DNA from 3 places in the Micromonospora sp. DSM 43699 genome. Region 2 is predicted to be linked to each of the others. Evidence: riboswitches for the same ligand, from Rfam matches in the RefSeq annotation. Region 2 holds a riboswitch; each other region holds the start of a gene.
The links. A riboswitch is a leader RNA that binds a small molecule or an ion and turns the genes downstream of it on or off. The one in region 2 is predicted to bind cobalamin.
Positions count from the first base shown of each region.

Region 1: another riboswitch for cobalamin. It lies ahead of AC0AIB_RS02625 (nitroreductase family protein); the one in region 2 lies ahead of AC0AIB_RS00460 (CbtB domain-containing protein).
Region 3: another riboswitch for cobalamin. It lies ahead of AC0AIB_RS05250 (ribonucleoside-diphosphate reductase subunit alpha); the one in region 2 lies ahead of AC0AIB_RS00460 (CbtB domain-containing protein).

Region 1 is NZ_JBTMMT010000003.1:15,476-20,988, reverse strand. It holds gene rfbB (dTDP-glucose 4,6-dehydratase) at 1-742, opposite strand, end outside; gene AC0AIB_RS02640 (glycosyltransferase family 4 protein) at 1,026-2,195, shown strand; gene xylB (xylulokinase) at 2,390-3,787, shown strand; partial or broken gene AC0AIB_RS02630 (DNA-binding response regulator) at 3,823-3,945, shown strand; partial or broken gene AC0AIB_RS02625 (nitroreductase family protein) at 4,029-4,259, opposite strand; cobalamin riboswitch at 4,297-4,495, opposite strand; gene AC0AIB_RS02620 (MarR family winged helix-turn-helix transcriptional regulator) at 4,891-5,214, shown strand; gene AC0AIB_RS02615 (cytochrome P450) at 5,195-5,398, opposite strand.
Region 2 is NZ_JBTMMT010000001.1:96,867-102,379, forward strand. It holds gene AC0AIB_RS00450 (copper resistance CopC family protein) at 1-287, shown strand, start outside; gene AC0AIB_RS00455 (PepSY-associated TM helix domain-containing protein) at 530-2,005, shown strand; cobalamin riboswitch at 2,119-2,260, shown strand; gene AC0AIB_RS00460 (CbtB domain-containing protein) at 2,295-2,498, shown strand; gene AC0AIB_RS00465 (CbtA family protein) at 2,489-3,283, shown strand; gene AC0AIB_RS00470 (histidine phosphatase family protein) at 3,303-3,893, shown strand; gene AC0AIB_RS00475 (ankyrin repeat domain-containing protein) at 3,991-4,758, shown strand; gene AC0AIB_RS00480 (dihydrofolate reductase family protein) at 4,910-5,513, opposite strand, start outside.
Region 3 is NZ_JBTMMT010000006.1:66,816-72,328, reverse strand. It holds gene AC0AIB_RS05255 (ribonucleotide-diphosphate reductase subunit beta) at 1-399, opposite strand, end outside; gene AC0AIB_RS05250 (ribonucleoside-diphosphate reductase subunit alpha) at 453-2,831, opposite strand; cobalamin riboswitch at 2,951-3,171, opposite strand; gene AC0AIB_RS05245 (helix-turn-helix transcriptional regulator) at 3,198-4,085, opposite strand; gene AC0AIB_RS05240 (oxidoreductase) at 4,213-5,118, shown strand; gene AC0AIB_RS05235 (hypothetical protein) at 5,174-5,513, shown strand, end outside.

The DNA of each region.
Region 1 (5,513 bases), on a different contig from region 2:
TGTTGGTGAGCCCCGTGCCGCCGCCGATGTTGTAGATCTCGCCCGGGATCCCCTTGTGGAGCACCAGTTCTATGCCACGGCAGTTGTCCTCGACGTGTAGCCAGTTCCGGATGTGCTCACCATGGCCGTGGATGCTGACGCGGCCTCCGGCGAGCAGGCTCGTCACGAAGGCAGGAACGATCTTTTCATGGTGCTGACCCGGGCCGTAGTTGTTCGTGGACCGGGTGATGCAAACCGGTACGCCGTAGGTGTGGAAGTACGAGTTTGCGACCATGTCACTGGCCGCCTTGGACGCGGCGTATGGATTCGTCGGCCGAAGCGGGTCGTTCTCGCAGGCGGTCCCGGTCGGCAAGGGTCCGTACACCTCGTCGGTCGACACGTGCACGAACTTCCGTACGCCCAGTTGCGCTGCGGCATCGAGCAGCATACGGGTGCCCTGCACGTTGGTTGCGACGAACTTCTCCGTTGTCTCGAATGACCGGTCGACATGTGACTCGGCGGCGAGGTGGACGACAGCGTCGTGGGTTGCGACCAGGTCAGCGACCACGGTGCCGTCCAGGATGTCCCCCTCGATGAACGATAGCCGCGGATGGTTCAGAACACCGTCCAGGTTGTAGACGGTGCCTGCGTAGGTCAGCGCATCCAGCACGGTCACGCGGGAGATGTTCTCGTCGCGTAGTAGGCGCCGAACGAAATGCGAACCGATGAACCCCGCGCCACCGGTGACCAGAACTCTGTCCACAGCCGCACACCATCCTCGAAACAGCGATGTTTTCCGTCAGGTCCCGACCATCATGGCCGTCGGCCGTAGCCACCCACATCTCGGCCGCCCCCGAAGTGTTGCCCCAACTCCGACCGAGACTCGGCCCGCCGGTATGGCGCGACTTCCGTGCCGCTATCAGCGCCGTCCTATCGGAGGTGCGTCGCTGATCTCTCGGTCAGAGCCCGTGATGCGCCGCCCAGCGACCGGCGGCGACGATGACGTCACGAGGCCGGACCCTTAGTTCCTGCTACGAGGAGAACCCATGAATGTAGCCTTGGTCCTGTTGACGCACAATCCGGACGAGCCCGCTGGCGTGGAGCGCGGGATTGCGTCACTCGCCGACGGTCTGCGCGAACTCGGCCACCGCGCGATCATCATCGCCGCCGGTCCGCCGACCGCCGCGGACGGGCCGGACACAGTGCGCCTGGAGACTTTGACCCTGTCGCGCCCGGTCGTGTTCGACGACGTGAACGTCATGCCGGACGACCCGGATCCGCTCCGGCAGGAGGTCCTGAGCCTAATGGCCGAACACGAGATCGATGTCGCCTGCTGGACCGATGCTGGTGTGGGCCTCGGATATCTCGGTGCGGCGCCGACCGGAGTCCGTACGGCGCTGATGGTCTACTTCCTACGCGTCGACGAACCGATGGCGAAGAGTCTGGCGCTCAAGCCCGACGCCGTGATCTCCATCAGCGATTTTCTGATCGACGAGGCCGCGCGGGCCGGTCTCGACTCCGCCGGCTGGCACTCCCTGCCCAACGCGCTGTTGTGCCCGGGCGACCCTCCCGACCATGCCGTGCGTGAGCAGCTGCGACAGACTGGGCCGGTTCGGATCCTCGCTCGAGCCGACCCGTCCAAGGGAGTGGCGGACCTGTTGAAGGCATATCCGGAGGGTTTCGGCCGGCAGGTGGAGATCGTGCTCGGCGAGGCGGCTTTCGAGTTGTGGCCCGGCATGCAGCGCGACATGATTGCGGAGTGCCGGCAGCTGGCCGCGAAGCTGCCGGGCGTCGAGATCCTGCCTGCCATTTCCTGGACCGACGCGCAGCCGTTTCTCGGGGGCGCATCGGTAGTGCTCGTGCCGTCTACCAGTCCCGAGACGTTCTGCAACGTTGCGGCCGAGGCGCTGTCGATGGGTACGCCGGTCGTCGGTTACGGCTTCGGGCATCTTCCTGTGCTGGTCGGCGAGGCCGGACGGATCGTGAGTTTGAATGTGGTCGGCGGCTTCGGACATCTTCCCGCGCTTACCGGCACGGCTCTTGAGATGATCGACTTGGACAGCGGGCCCGCCCGGCTCTGGCGTGCGACGGCGGATCTGCTGGCGGACCGGGATGCATACCATCAGGCGTCGCAGCAGGCACCCCGGCAGGTGGCTACCCAGACGCCGATGGCCGTCGCAGAGGAGTTCCTGCGCATCACCGTGGGCGCTGAGTGAGCTGACCGCTCGTCGGGCGAGTCAGGGGGTGGAGCGCGGGGTCGTCGGCGCGACGAGGCGCGCTCGCACCCGTAACCCGTGGGGCCGGGTGAGGCCACGGCACCGCTGCCACGACGTCGAATTTTGTAAGTCCATTGAACAAATTCGGTCGCTGGACGTAGGCTCGGGTCCCACCGAGCTACGGAGGCATCGCCATGGGTGGCGCGAGGACCCTCGTTGCCGGGGTCGATTCGTCGACCCAGTCGACCAAGGTCGTGGTCTGCGACGCGGAGACCGGCGAGGTGCTCCGCGCGGGCCGCGCCCCGCACCCCGATGGCACCGAGATCGAGCCACGGTTGTGGTGGGCCGCGTACGAGCAGGCCAGCGCCGGTCTTCTGGACGGTGTGGCCGCGATCGGCGTCGGCGGACAGCAGCAGGGCATGGTCTGCCTCGACGAGGCCGGCGAGGTGCTGCGTCCCGCCATTCTCTGGAACGACACCCGCTCGGCACGCGCCGCCGTCGACCTGACCGACGAGTTCGGCGGCCCGAAGGCGTGGGCCGACGCGGTCGGGCTGGTGCCGGTGGCCAGCTTCACGGTCACCAAGCTGCGCTGGTTCTCCCGTGCCGAGCCCGAGCTCGCGGCCCGCACCAGCATGGTGCTGCTACCCCACGACTGGCTCACCCACCGGCTGCGCGCGGACCGCGGAGAACCGACGACCGACCGGGGTGAGGCGTCCGGCACCGGCTACTGGTCACCAGCCGCCGGCGCGTACCGGCAGGACCTGGTGCGGCTCGCCTTCGGTCGGGACGTGGCACTCCCCCGGGTCGCCGGACCGGCCGAGGTGGTCGGGGAGACCACCTCGGGCGCGCTGCTCTCGGCCGGCACCGGTGACACGATGGGCGGGGCGCTCGGCGTCGGCCAGCGGCCGGGTGACGTGGTGGTCTCGCTGGGCACCTCGGGATGCGTGTACGGGCTCAGTGACGTGCCGACCGCCGACGCGAGCGGGCTGGTGGCCGGGTACGCCGACGCGACCGGCCGGTTCCTGCCACTGGTGTGCACGCTCAACGCGGCCCGGGTGCTGGTCACGGTCGCCGACCTGCTGGGCCGGTCACTGGCCGAGTTGGACGAGCTGGCGCTCTCGGCGCAACCTGGCGCGGGCGGGCTGACCCTGCTGCCGTACCTGGATGGGGAACGCACCCCCAATCTGCCCGACGCGCGCGGTCTGCTCGCCGGCCTGACCCGGGCGAACGCATCGGCGGCGAACCTGGCGCGGGCCGCCGTGGAGGGCATGCTCGGCGGTATCGCCGACGCCCTCCACGCGCTCCGTGCCCAGGACGTCCCGGTCGACCGGGTGTTGCTGATCGGCGGCGCGGCCCGGTCCCGCGCGGTGCGGGCGGTCGCGCCGGCGTTGTTCGGCGTACCGGTGGCCGTGCCGCGCGCTGCCGAGTACGTGGCGCTCGGCTCGGCGCGGCAGGCGGCCTGGGCGCTGTCCGGCGACGCCGAGCCGCCGCCGTGGCCGGTCGCGGCCGAGGAGGTCACCGCCGCCGGCACCCCCGAGGTGTACGCGCGCTACGTCGATGTCCGCCAACAGGCGCTACCACTGCTGACGTGACACCGGACGGCCGATGACCATCGAGGTTCTGGGCGTCGCCCGAGGTGACCCGGCAGCTCGTCGGCAGGCACGCGGCGTGCATCCGCCCCGCCGAGGGCACGCCGGACCAGGTGGGACTGACCCGGCACGAGTTGGAGGTGCTGCGCCCGATCGCCGACCGGATGCTGCGTCTGGCCGGCGTCGCGGTCCCCTCCGCCGCGGGCGGGTTGGGAGCTGCCGGTGATCGAACGTGCCGGCGCGGACCGTCCAGGGTGGCGGCGAACGTGGCCCGCCCGGCCTGTACGTGCCGGTGGCACCGGCGGCGGAGGTCGGGGTCCCGGACCAGGACGGAGTCCCACGGCTGCGAGTAGCCGACGCCGGGCGCGGCATGCGCGGCGTCGAGAATCCGGTGCAGGGTGTCGGCCGGCACCGGCGCCCCGGTGAACTGGGCCCGGACGTCCCGGCGGCGGTGGATGGCGTCGTAGAGTGCCACAGGCAGGCTCCCGCTGCGCTCGGCCCAGCCCGGAGGGGTGGGCGGTCGACGCGAGGCCGGTCTTCGGACTCCCGGATCAACGCCAGCCCGTCCGCCTTCCCGGCCTTATGGCCAGTGGCTGCGCTCCTCGCGCATGGACGGTCGCTCCCCGGTCACCGCAGCGGGCCCGTGTCGGATTCACACCGGCTTCCCGATTCTCCCCGCGCACGCGGGGCACCTCGCACGATCATGCCGTCGAGGATGCCAACTCGCGTCAGCGGCACAGGTCGGCGACGCCCCCCGCACGCGGCGGCCGCAGCCCGCGATGATCTTGCAGGTCCACTGTTGCCGCTGTCGCCCGGCCGGTCCACCGTGGTCAGCGTGCCGCTGACCCAGGCCGGCGACGTGCAACTCCGCCATCACCAGCCGCAGGTGCTCGACGGCCCGGATCCCGCCGGCCGAAGGCCGGGGCCAGGATGGACGGCACACTGGACACGGCGATCACCCGACCCATCCGCTCGCTCACGAACCGGCCCTGCAGCCGGGGGCACCACCGGCTCGGCTCCAGCGGCTGACCTCCTGGCTGCTCCACCACGGGGCAGCCCGCGCGAACCGGGTCGTCGGGACGCACCTGGATCGCCCCGGCGACCGGATGCGGTACGGCATCCCCGCCGCGCTCGACGAGTTCGGCGGGATCAGCCAGGCAGAGCTGTGCCGCCGGCTGGGCATCGACCGGGGCGACGCTGTCACCACCCTGAACGGGATGGAGGCCGACGGCCTGCTCCGCCGGGAACCCGACCCGGTGGACCGGCGCCGCAACGTCGTTCACATCACCGACGCCGGAACCGCCCGGATGCGGGAGATGGACACGCTTGTCGACGGCGCTCAGAACGACCTGCTCGACCGGTTCACGGTGGCCGAACGCGCCCAGTTCATCGACCTGCTGCGCCGCCTGGTCAACATCCCGCCACCCTGAGCTGCCAGGTCACCGGCACACACGAAGAGTGCTGGAGTTCCAGCCGGGCCAGCGGCGCGCCCGCGCAGAAGTGCCGCCCGTGGCCGAAGGCCAGATGCCGGTTCGGGACGCGGCCGACATCGAAGCGGACGGACTCCGCGATGAACCGCTCGTCGACGTTGGCGTGCGCCAGCCCGAGTGGCACCAGCCCACCTCCGCGGCGGTCTGACCCCCGGACTACCAGTTGACGAGTTCGATGGAGAGCACCCCCGGCGTAGGGTCTGCACGACCACGCCGGGCGCGAACCGTTCACCGGCCTG
Region 2 (5,513 bases):
CCGTCCAGGTGACCGACCCACTGCCCAACGGGACGTACACCGTCGCCTACCGGGTGGTCTCCGCCGACGGGCATCCGGTGCAGGGGTCGTACCCGTTCACCGTGGCCGACCCCGCCGGCCGTGCCGCGCCGACGGCCGCTCCCCCGACGACGTCGGGCGGCCCGGTCACCGCCGCGGCCGGGGACACCGGTGGTGGTCCGGGCACCGCCGTCGCCGGCAGCGCGGTGGTCGTCCTGGCGGTGGTCGCGGGCCTGGTGTGGTGGCGACGCCGCCCGCTTCGCCGCTGAGGTCAGGCGTCCACCCGTACGCCGGGACCGGACCCTCCGATGTCGACAGCCGCGACGGCACGGGCCGCCACCAGGCACCGGACCCTCGACGGACCCGTCCCGTCCGGACATTCCCGGGAACCATGGCGGCGCTCGCGCCGACTACCTCTCCGGGCGAGGCCGACACCACGGACCCGGCCGACCCGCACGCATGCACGGGGAACGACCACCGGGTGTATCCCGACAATTCCGATCGGAAGAACATGTCTGTCACCGAGTTGTCCGGCCCGTCGACGCCGGAGCCCGCCGCCACCACCGCCGACCCACCCGCCCGGTCGGCCCGAGGTACCTCCCCGTTCGGTGCGCTGCTGCTGCGGTTGCACTTCTACGCCGGTGTGCTGGTCGCGCCGTTCCTGGTGGTCGCCGCGCTGACCGGACTCGCCTACACGGTGGCTCCGCAGGTGGACGGGATGCTCTACGGCGACCGGTTGACGGTGGCCCAGGTGGGTGAGCGTCGGCTGCCGGTGGCCGACCAGGTCGGGGCAGCACGCAACGCGCACCCCTACGGCAGCGTCGCCGCGGTGCAGCCCGGTGCGGACGACCGGACCACCCGGGTGGTGTTCTCGGCGCCGGAGCTGGGCGAGAAGCAGCACACCGTATACGTCGACCCGTTCACGGGCCGGGTGCAGGGGCAGTTGACCACCTGGTTCGGGTCCACGCCGGCCACCACCTGGCTGGACGACCTGCACCGCAACCTGCATCTGGGGGTGGTGGGCCGGCACTACTCGGAGCTGGCCGCGAGCTGGCTGTGGGTCATCGCGCTCGGCGGGGTCGTACTGTGGTGGCGTCGCCGCCGCGCCTCCCGGGCCACCGTCCGGCACCTGCTCGTGCCGGATCTGTCCACCGCCAGAGGGGTACGGCGGACCCGGGGCTGGCACGCCACCGTCGGCGTCTGGCTCACCGTCGGCCTGCTGTTCCTCTCCGCGACCGGGCTGACCTGGTCCCGGTACGCCGGGGCCAACTTCGGTGCCGGCCTCGACGCGCTCGACGCCCGCGCCCCGCAGATCTCCACCGCCCTCACCGCCGCGCCCACCGCCCCGGCCGACACCGGTGGTGGTCACCACGAGGCGGCCGGAGCGGGTGGGGTGGTCGAATCGGCCGCCTTCGACCGGGTCCTGACCGCCGCCCGTGCGGCCGGTCTGACCGGCCCGGTCGAGATCGCCCCGGCGCCGGAACCGGGCTCGGCCTGGACCGTCACGCAGGTCGACAACGTCTGGCCGGTCGCGAAGGACCGGGTCGCCGTCGACCCCACCACGGCCACGGTCACCGCCCGCAGCGACTTCGCCGACTGGCCACTGCTGGCCAAGCTCAGTGGTCTCGGCATCCAGGCGCACATGGGGGTGCTCTTCGGACCGCTCAACCAGATCCTGCTCGCCGCGCTGGCCCTCGGGCTGCTCTGCGTCATCGTCTGGGGCTACCGCATGTGGTGGCAACGCCGGCCCACCCGCGCCGACCGCCGCGCCCTCACCGGCACCCCACCGGCCCGCGGCGGCGTACCCGGCCTTCCGCGCGGCGTCCTGATCGTCGGCACACCACTGGTCGTGGCGGTCGGCTGGGCGCTGCCGCTGCTCGGGCTCACCCTGCTCGTCTTCCTCCTCGTCGACGTCGTCCTGGGGGCGGTGGGCCGACGACGCCGTACCAGCACCGTCCCCACCTCACCCGCACCAGCCGGTCGATGACCGACCGCCCCGTCCGGCCGCCCGCTCGGCGTCGGACGGGGCGGTCGACTCGCGCAGCGCCGGTCCCCGCCCCGGTTGCTCACATTCGGCGGGATGACGATTGACCGCTCGGGGGTCACGCCGCTACGGTCGATCCAAATCTGCGGCGTCGCGAGGTAAGCCGGTGAGAATCCGGCGCGGTCGCGCCACTGTGAGCGGTCCCCGTCGTCGACGGGTCCGCGAGCCAGGACGCTCGGTCGTCCGCAGCCTTGCGATGGGGACGCGTCATCCCCGGGAAGGTTCGTGTCCCATGTCGAGTTCCACTCCCGCCCAGCCGCTGGTGCACCCCGTCGGGTCGACCCGCGTGTACTGGGCGGCACTGGCCGTCGTCGGCGTACTCCTGCTGCTCACCTATCTGGTCGCGTTCGACCAGGGCGCGGTCTCGCGCAGTGGCATGTACCTGCACGAGCTCATGCACGACGGCCGGCACCTGCTCGGTGTCCCGTGCCACTGAACCCCACCCACAATCCACCCACGTTCGCCACCGTCCTGCTCCGCGGTCTGCTCGCCGGTCTCGTCGCCGGCCTGCTCGCGGGGGCGTTCGGCTACCTCGTCGGTGAGCCGCGCATCGAGGCGGCCATCGCGATCGAGGAGGCAGCCAGCCACACCGGGCCGGTGGCCGACGACCACCACGCCGACGCCCTGGTGGGCCGGGGCGGCCAGCGGGCCGGCCTGTTCCTGGCCACCGGGCTGTTCGGCACCGCGATGGGTGGCCTGCTGGCGACCGGGTACGCGCTCCTGCGCCGTCGCCTGCGGACCACGGACGACGGCCGGTCGGCGCTGCTGCTCGCCGGCGGCGCCCTGCTCGGCGCGGTGCTCGTGCCGTTCCTCAAGTATCCGGCCAACCCCCCGGCGGTCGGCAGTCCCGACACCATCGACCAACGCACCGCCGCCTACCTGACCCTGGTGGTGCTCGGTCTGGTGGCGGTCTGGGCGGGCACCCTCGGCTACCGGTCGGTCCGCCCCGACGCACCGGTCTGGCAACGGGTCGGCGCGGCCGTCGGGGGCTTCCTCCTGGTCGCCGGTGCCGGGTATGTCGTCCTGCCGTCCTTCCAGGAGGTGCCGGACGACTTCCCCGCGACTCTGCTGTGGAACTTCCGGTTGGCCGCTCTCGGTACCCAGGTGGTGCTCTGGGCGGCGATCGGCCTGCTGTTCAGCGCCCTGATGAGCCAGGGCCGGCGGCTGGACCGGCGACCGGGGGCGGGCGGGATTCCGACTGTCACCCCGGCGAGCCGATGACCGGTGCGGGAACACCGGCGTGACCGCGACCAGCCTGCGGCTGGTCGCACACGCGCACACCGCCGCCCTGCGGCGGGCGGTGTTCGGCGCGGGTGACGACGACCTGGACGAGGGCGGCCGGCGGGCCGCCCTCGCCCTGGCCGGTTCCGACCGGCGCGGCCCACTGGGCCCGGTCGACGTCTGCCTGACCAGCCCGGCGCCGGCGGCGGTGCAGACCGCTCACGCCCTCGGGCTGCGCCCCACAGTCGAGGCCGCGCTGGCCGACTGCGGGTACGCCGACTGGTCCGGGCAGAGCCTGGCGGACGTGGGGGCGCGGGACCCCGACGCGCTGCGGCAGTGGTGGGACACTCCCGACGCCGCACCGCACGGCGGGGAGTCCCTCGCCGCGCTACGCGAACGCGTCGGGGGCTGGCTCGACTGCCGACTCGCCCAGGGCGTCCGGGTGGTCGCGGTGACCCACCCGATGGTGGTCCGGGTGGCGATCGGGCACGCACTGCGGCTCCCGACGGCCACCCTGCCCCGGCTGGACGTCGCGCCGCTGGCGGTGGTCCGACTCAGCCGCTACGGCTCCCGGTGGCAACTCCAGTTTGGGCACCACCAGCGGCCGTAAGGCGCGATACGCCGTCGCGCTGGTGCGCGCCCTCGATCTGGAGCACGTCCCCGGCCGTTGGACCGGCTGCTTCCCGACGACAGGTAGGGTCGCGGAGGTGACTGATCCCCTGCTGCTCAGCGTCGACGATCCGCTGGCGGTCGCGGTGACCGGGGCGATCCGCGACGGCGACCGCACCGCGCTGCGGCAGCTGCTCACCGCACACCCGGGGCTGACCACCGCGCGCATCGTCGACCGACCCGGCGTCACCTCCCGCACGCTGTTGCACGTGGTCACCGACTGGCCGGGCCGGTTTCCGCACGGTGCCGCCACCGTGGCCACCCTGGTCGCCGCCGGTGCCGACGTCGACGCCCGGTTCGTCGGACCGCACCAGGAGACCCCGCTGCACTGGGCCGCCAGCTGCGACGACGTGGACGTCGTCGACGCGCTGCTGGACGCCGGTGCCGACATCGAGGCCCCCGGGGGTGTGATCGCCGGCGGCACGCCGCTCGCCGACGCGCGGGCCTTCGCCCAGTGGCGGGCGGCGTACCGGCTCGTCGTACGGGGGGCCCGCACCACCCTCACCGACGCGGCCACGCTCGGCCTGCTCGACCGGGTGGAGCAGGCCTTCAGCGGCGTCACCCTTCCGTCGTCGGACGAGATCGACGTGGCGTTCTGGGGAGCCTGTCACGGCGGTCGGCAGTCCTGCGCCGGTTACCTGTGGGAGCGGGGTGCCCGGCTCAACTGGATACCGCCGTGGGAGCACCGCACCGCCCTGGACGCGGCCGTCCGGCGCGGCGCCACCGAGCTGGTCGCCTGGTTGCGGACGCAGGGCGGCGTCACCACCGCCGAGCTGGACCGACAGCCACCCGGATCCACGCGATAGTCCGGTACGCCGACCGGCGACACCGCCACGACAGACCGGACGAACAGGATCGCGTATCCGTCAGCGTCACGCCGCGCGGGCCGCCGACCGGGTCGGCACCACGCGACACCGGCGGCGCACGGCGGCCGGGCGGTCCGCGCGGGGCGGGCGGCTACTCTCCCGCCAGATTCTCCTTGGCCTCGTCGTAACCGGCCGGGACGGGCGCGTCGGCCGGCACGTAGATCACCCGGATCACCCCGGTCGGGAACGCCTCCGTCGTCGTCACCCGCAGGTGGTACGGCGACTCCCCCTCGTCGAACAGCCGACGGCCCTTGCGCGCCGCCACCGGGTGCACGAGCAGTCGCAGCTCGTCGACCAGGCCGGCGGCGAGCAGCTGCTGCACCACGGAGATCGACCCGGGAATGAGGATGCCGCCCACTGCGGGGTCGTCCTTGAGCGCGGCGACGGCGGCGACGAGCTCACCGTCGAGCAGTTCGGAGTTCCGCCAGGAGAAGTCCCGGGGCTGCCGCGAGACGACCACCTTGCGCAGGTCGCCGAGTTGCTTGGCGAAGGGCGCGTCTTCGCCGCCCGCGGCCTCCCGGTCGGGCCACGCCCCGGCGAAGCTGTCGTAGGTCTCCCGGCCGACGAGCAGCACGTCGGCGGTGGCGTAGTCCTCGGTGACGGCCCGGCCCATGTTGTCGTCGAAGTACGGGAAGTGCCACTCGGGGTCGATCTCGGCCACGCCGTCGGCCGAGATGAACAGCGTGGAGATGACC
Region 3 (5,513 bases), on a different contig from region 2:
ACAGAACTCGGCCTTGCGCCGGATCGAGGGGATGTTCTCGATGGCGGCGAACGCGGCGAAGCGTTCCTGCTCGTCGGGGACGTACGTGTCGAGCAGGTTCAGGTAGAACTGCACGTGCACGGCTTCCTCGAACAGCTGCCGGGACAGGTAGAGCCGGCCCTCCGGGGAGTTGACGTGCTGGTAGAGGTTGAGCACCAGGTTGTTGGCGACGATGGTGTCGCCGGTGGCGAAGAACGCCACCAGCCGGGACACCAGGTGCCGCTCGGCCGGCGAGAGCCGTTCCAGGTCGGCCAGGTCGGAGTGCAGGTCGACCTCCTCCACCGTCCAGGTGTTCTTGATGGCGTCCTTGAACCTGTCGAAGAAGTGCGGGTAACGCATCGGCCGCAGGGTGAGGTCCATGCCGGGGTCGAGCAGCAGGTGCCGCCCGTCGGTGCGGGGTTCGTCGACGATGGTCACTGGCACGCCTCGCAGCTCTCGGGGTTCTCCAGGGAACAGGCCAGCGCCTCGGCGTCGCCGGCCGCGACGACCGGGGCGACGGTGACGGTGGCCTGCTGGATCCGGGTCGCCGGACGCGACCGCAGGTAGTAGGTGGTCTTCAGGCCGGACTTCCAGGCGTACAGGTACATCGAGGACAGCTTGCCGATGGTCGGCGCGCTCAGGAACAGGTTCAGCGACTGCGACTGGTCGATGTAGGGTGCCCGCGCGGCGGCCAGGTCGACAAGCGCCCGCTGCGGCAGCTCCCACGCGGTGCGGAACAGCTCCCGCACCTCGGCGGGCAGGTCGACGATCCCCTGCACCGACCCCTCGGCCCGCTTGATCTGGTCGCGGATCTCCGGCGTCCACAGCCCGCGCGCCTTCAGCTCCCGCACCAGGTAGGTGTTGATCTGGAGGAACTCGCCGGACATGGTCTCGCGCTTGAACAGGTTGGACACCTGCGGTTCGATGCACTCGTAGCAGCCGGCGATCGACGCGATGGTGGCGGTCGGGGCGATCGCGACGAGCAGCGAGTTGCGCAGCCCGTGCGCCGCGATCCGGGCACGCAGCGCGGCCCACCGCGCGACCTGGGTGGGTTCGACCCCCCACAGGTCCGGGTGCAGGTCACCCCGGGCCGCCCGGGTCTCGTGGTACGCCGGGTGCGTGCCGAACCGTTCGGCGAGGCCGGTCGACGTCTCCAGGGCGGTCAGGAAGATCTCCTCCTGCACCCGGGTGGACAGCTCCCTGGCCGCCACCGAGTCGAACGGCAGGCGCAGCGCGAAGAACGCGTCCTGCAGGCCCATCAGCCCCAGCCCGACCGGTCGCCAGCGCGGGTTCGACGCCGCCGCCTGCGCGGCCGGGTAGTAGTTGATGTCGATCACCCGGTCCAGGAACACCACAGCCGTACGCACCGTGGCGCGCAGCTTCTCCCAGTCGACGCCGTCCCCGGCCAGGTGCGCGCCGAGGTTGACCGACCCGAGATTGCAGACCGCCGTCTCGGTGTCGCTGTTCACCTCGAGGATCTCGGTGCACAGGTTGGACAGGTGGATCGTGTTGCCCGGGGCGCCGGTCTGGTTGGACAGCCGGTTGGCCGGGTCCTTGAACGTCATCCACCCGTTGCCGGTCTGCGCCAGGGTGCGCATCATCCGCCCGTACAGGTCCCGGGCCCTGACCGTCCGGATGGCCTTCTTCTCCGCGACCCGGTACGCGGCGTCGAACTCCTCGCCGTACAGGTCGGGCAGCTCCGGGGCGTCCGACGGGTCGATCAACGACCAGTCGGCGTCGGCTTCGACCCGGCGCATGAACTCGTCCGGAATCCAGTTGGCCAGGTTGAGATTGTGGGTACGCCGGGCCTCCTCGCCGGTGTTGTCCCGCAGCTCCAGGAACTCCTCGACGTCCGGATGCCACGGCTCCAGATAGACGCAGGCGGCCCCCTTGCGCCGGCCGCCCTGGTTGACCGCCGCCACCCCGGCGTCGAGGGTCTTGAGGAACGGCACGATCCCGTTCGACCGGCCGTTGGTGCCCCGGATCAACGCGCCCCGGCCACGTACCCGCGACCAGGAGATGCCGATGCCGCCGGAGAACTTGGACAGCTTCGCCACCTGGTGGTAGCGCTCGTAGATCGAGTCGAGCTCGTCGCGGGGCGAGTCGACCAGGAAACACGACGACATCTGCGTGTGCCGGGTGCCGGAGTTGAACAACGTGGGGGAACTCGGCAGGTAGGCAAGCGACGACATCAACCGGTAGAACCCGACCGCCTCGTCGGGCGTGGTGGACAGCCCGCAGGCCACCCGCAGCAGCCAGTACTGCGGGGTCTCCACCACCAGCCGCGACTCGGGGTGCCGCAGCAGGTACCGGTCGGCGACCGTGCGCAGTCCGAAGTACTCGAACCGCAGGTCACCCGCCGGGTCGACCGCGTCGTCGAGGGTGCGGGCGTTGCGGGCCACGAACGCGGCGGTGTCGTCGGAGATCAGGCCGAGGCCGTGGGCGTACCGGATGGACTGGCTGAAGCTCGCCACCGCCTGCCCGCGGACCTCCTGCTCCACGTAGCCGGCCAGCAGCCGGGCCGCCAGCCGGGAGTACTGCGGTTCGGTGCCGATCAGCTCCGCCGCCGTCTGGATCGACAGCTTGTCCAGCTCGGCAGTGGTCGCCCCGTCGTAGAGGCCGCTTATCGTCTTGGTCGCCACCCGCAGCGGGTCCACCTCGTCCAGGTCGGCGGCCCACCGCTCGACCGCCTTGACGATCTTGTTGACGTCCACCGGCTCGGTGTCGCCGTTGCGCTTGCGTACCCGCATCGCCGGCCGGCGTGGCTCCGCGCCGTCGGCCTCGGACGGGGGGCTCTCCGCTACGTTCGTCATGACCTCTCCTCGCTGTCACCGATGGCCCTCGGACGCGGGAGAACGCCAACGGGCGCGGCGCGGCGGCCGGCCCGGTTGCTGGCGTCGGTCGTCCCGCGCGACCTCCGACCGCCGCACGCAGCAGCGCACGGCGCACTGGCAGGTCTTCGGACTCGCGGGCCTGACCGGGTTCCACCGGTCGCCTACTGGCCGTCGCTTCCCAGACCTCGCGGCCCAGTGCTCGATGACGGCGGTCGTTCCCACTCACCGCTGCGGGGCAGTCCCGGATTTACACCGGGTTCCCTGTTGCCTCGACCGGGCCGTTCAGGCCCGGTCGAACCAGCTGCGTGGGACACCATATATGGCGTCCCCTGGGGAGAAGCAACACTAGATGTCGCGTCGGCGTGTCGGATCACTCTCACCCGCCCGGCCGGTCGCGCGCAGTGACGCCAGCAGCCGTAGCCGGTCGGCGTCGGGGCTGCCCGGCGCGGCGGTGAAGACCAGCATGACCGGGCCGGGGTTGCCGGGCAGCGGGTAGGTGTCCCAGTCCAGGACGATGTCACCGACCTCGGGGACCTCGAAGGTCTTGGTGCCGCTGACCGAAGCGCGCACGTCGTGCCGGGCCCACAGCCGTCGGAACTCGGCGCTGCGGATGCTCAGCTCGCCGACGATCGCGGTGGCCCGGGGGTGGGTGGGGTCCGTGGCGACGGCGGCACGCATCATGCCGATGTAGTCCATGGCCTGCTGTTCCCACGCCGCGCAGCGCCGCGACGCGGTCGTCGGGTCGTCGAACATCAGCAGGAGCATGTTGAGCCGGTCGGGCGGGTAGCCCTCCGGGTCGCCGAGCAGCGCCGTCGCCCACGGGTTCCAGGCGAGCAGGTCGAGGTGTCGGCCGAGCACGACCGCCGGGGTGTCCAGCACCAGCAGCAGCCGTCGGGTGCTCTCCGGCACCCGCTCCGGGCCGGGGTCCACCCGGACGGGCACCGGCCGGCGGGCGGCGCGGGCCAGGGTGAACAGGTGCCGGCGTTCCTCGTCGTCGAGGCCGAGCGCGCCGGCGAGCGCGTCCAACACGTCGTCGGACGGGCGGACCTCGCGGCCCTGCTCCATCCGCTGGTAGTAGTCGGTGCTCAACCCGGCCAGCAGGGCCAGTTCCTCACGCCGCAACCCGGTGACCTTACGTCGGCCGCCCGGCTCCAGGCCGACGTCGCGGGGGTGCAGCCGGCCGCGCCGGGCGCGCAGGAAATCGCCGAGTTCGCGGGCGTACGGATGGGTCATGCCGCAAGTGTGTCGCGGCCCGGACCGGTGAAGGTAGGTCCGGCAGACCTGGGCAACCGGGAACGACCGATCCGGCCCGGATTGCTCCTAACGTCGTCGCTCCACCCCGATTTCCCAGGAGCAGCAGATGACCGGATGGACCGCCGCCCACATCCCCGACCAGCACGGCCGTACCGCCGTCGTGACCGGCGCGAACTCGGGCCTCGGCCTGGTCACCGCCACCGCACTGGCCCGCCACGGCGCGCACGTCGTGCTCGCCGTCCGCAACACCGCCGCCGGGGAGCAGGCCGCCCGCCGGATGGACGGCGACGTCGAGGTACGCGAGCTGGACCTGGCCTCCCTCGCCTCGGTACGGGCGTTCGCGGCGAAGCTGACAGTCGATCATCCGGTGCTCGACCTGCTGGTCAACAACGCCGGTGCGGTGCTGCTCGGCCCGCGCCGCACCACGCCCGACGGCTTCGAGGCGCACCTCGGCACCAACCTGCTGGGCCACTTCGCGCTGACCGGCCTGCTGCTCGGCAACCTGGCGGCGGCGCGGGCGGCCCGGGTGGTGAGTCTCAGCTCGATCACCCACCGGAGCGCACACCTGGACTTCGCCGACCTGATGTTCGAACGTGGCTACCGGGCCGCCGCCGCCTACGGCCGGTCCAAGCTCGCCACCACCGTCTTCGGTGTCGAGCTGGACCGCCGACTGCGCGCCACCGGATCACCTGTCCTCAGCACGCTGGCCCACCCCGGCGTCACCCGCACCAACCTGACTCCCCGGGCGTGGGAACACCGGGGCCGGCGGGGCCGGGTGATCGCGTGGCTCGGCCTGCTGGCCACCCAGCCGGTGGAGCGGGGCGCGCTGCCGCAGTTGCGTGCCGCCACCGACCCCGGGGTACGGGGCGGCCAGTTCTTCGGTCCGTCCCGGCTCGGGGAGACATGGGGACCGGTCGCCGAGGCCCGGCTCAGCCGGGAGGCCGCCGATCCCGCCGTCGGCCGTCGGCTCTGGACGGCGGCCGAGGAACTGACAGGCGTCAGCTGTCTCTGACGTCGGGGCGCACTAGCATGGCTGCGGTCGGTGACGGCGGTGGAGACGAGGCGACATGGGATGGCTCGGGCGGGTACTGGGCGGCGGGGGCCGGCAGGTCCAGGACGATCCGGTCCGGCAGGCGGCGCTGTTGACCGAGGTGCGGCAGCGGTACGGCGCTCACCTGGCGGTCCGGTCGGCCGAACAGGTGGCGGAGATCGTCCGCCGGCTCGACGACGGCGACGGAGCGGCGGTGGCGGCCACGATCGTCGGTGAGTTCGCCGACGCGGCCCATGCGGACCTGCTGGCCCAGACGGCGGAGCTGTACCGGCGTGGCGGTCACCGGTTCCCGGTCGACCGCCGCAACTACCGACCACTGTGGCGGGCGGCCGGTGCCCAACTGCACTGGCCGCTGT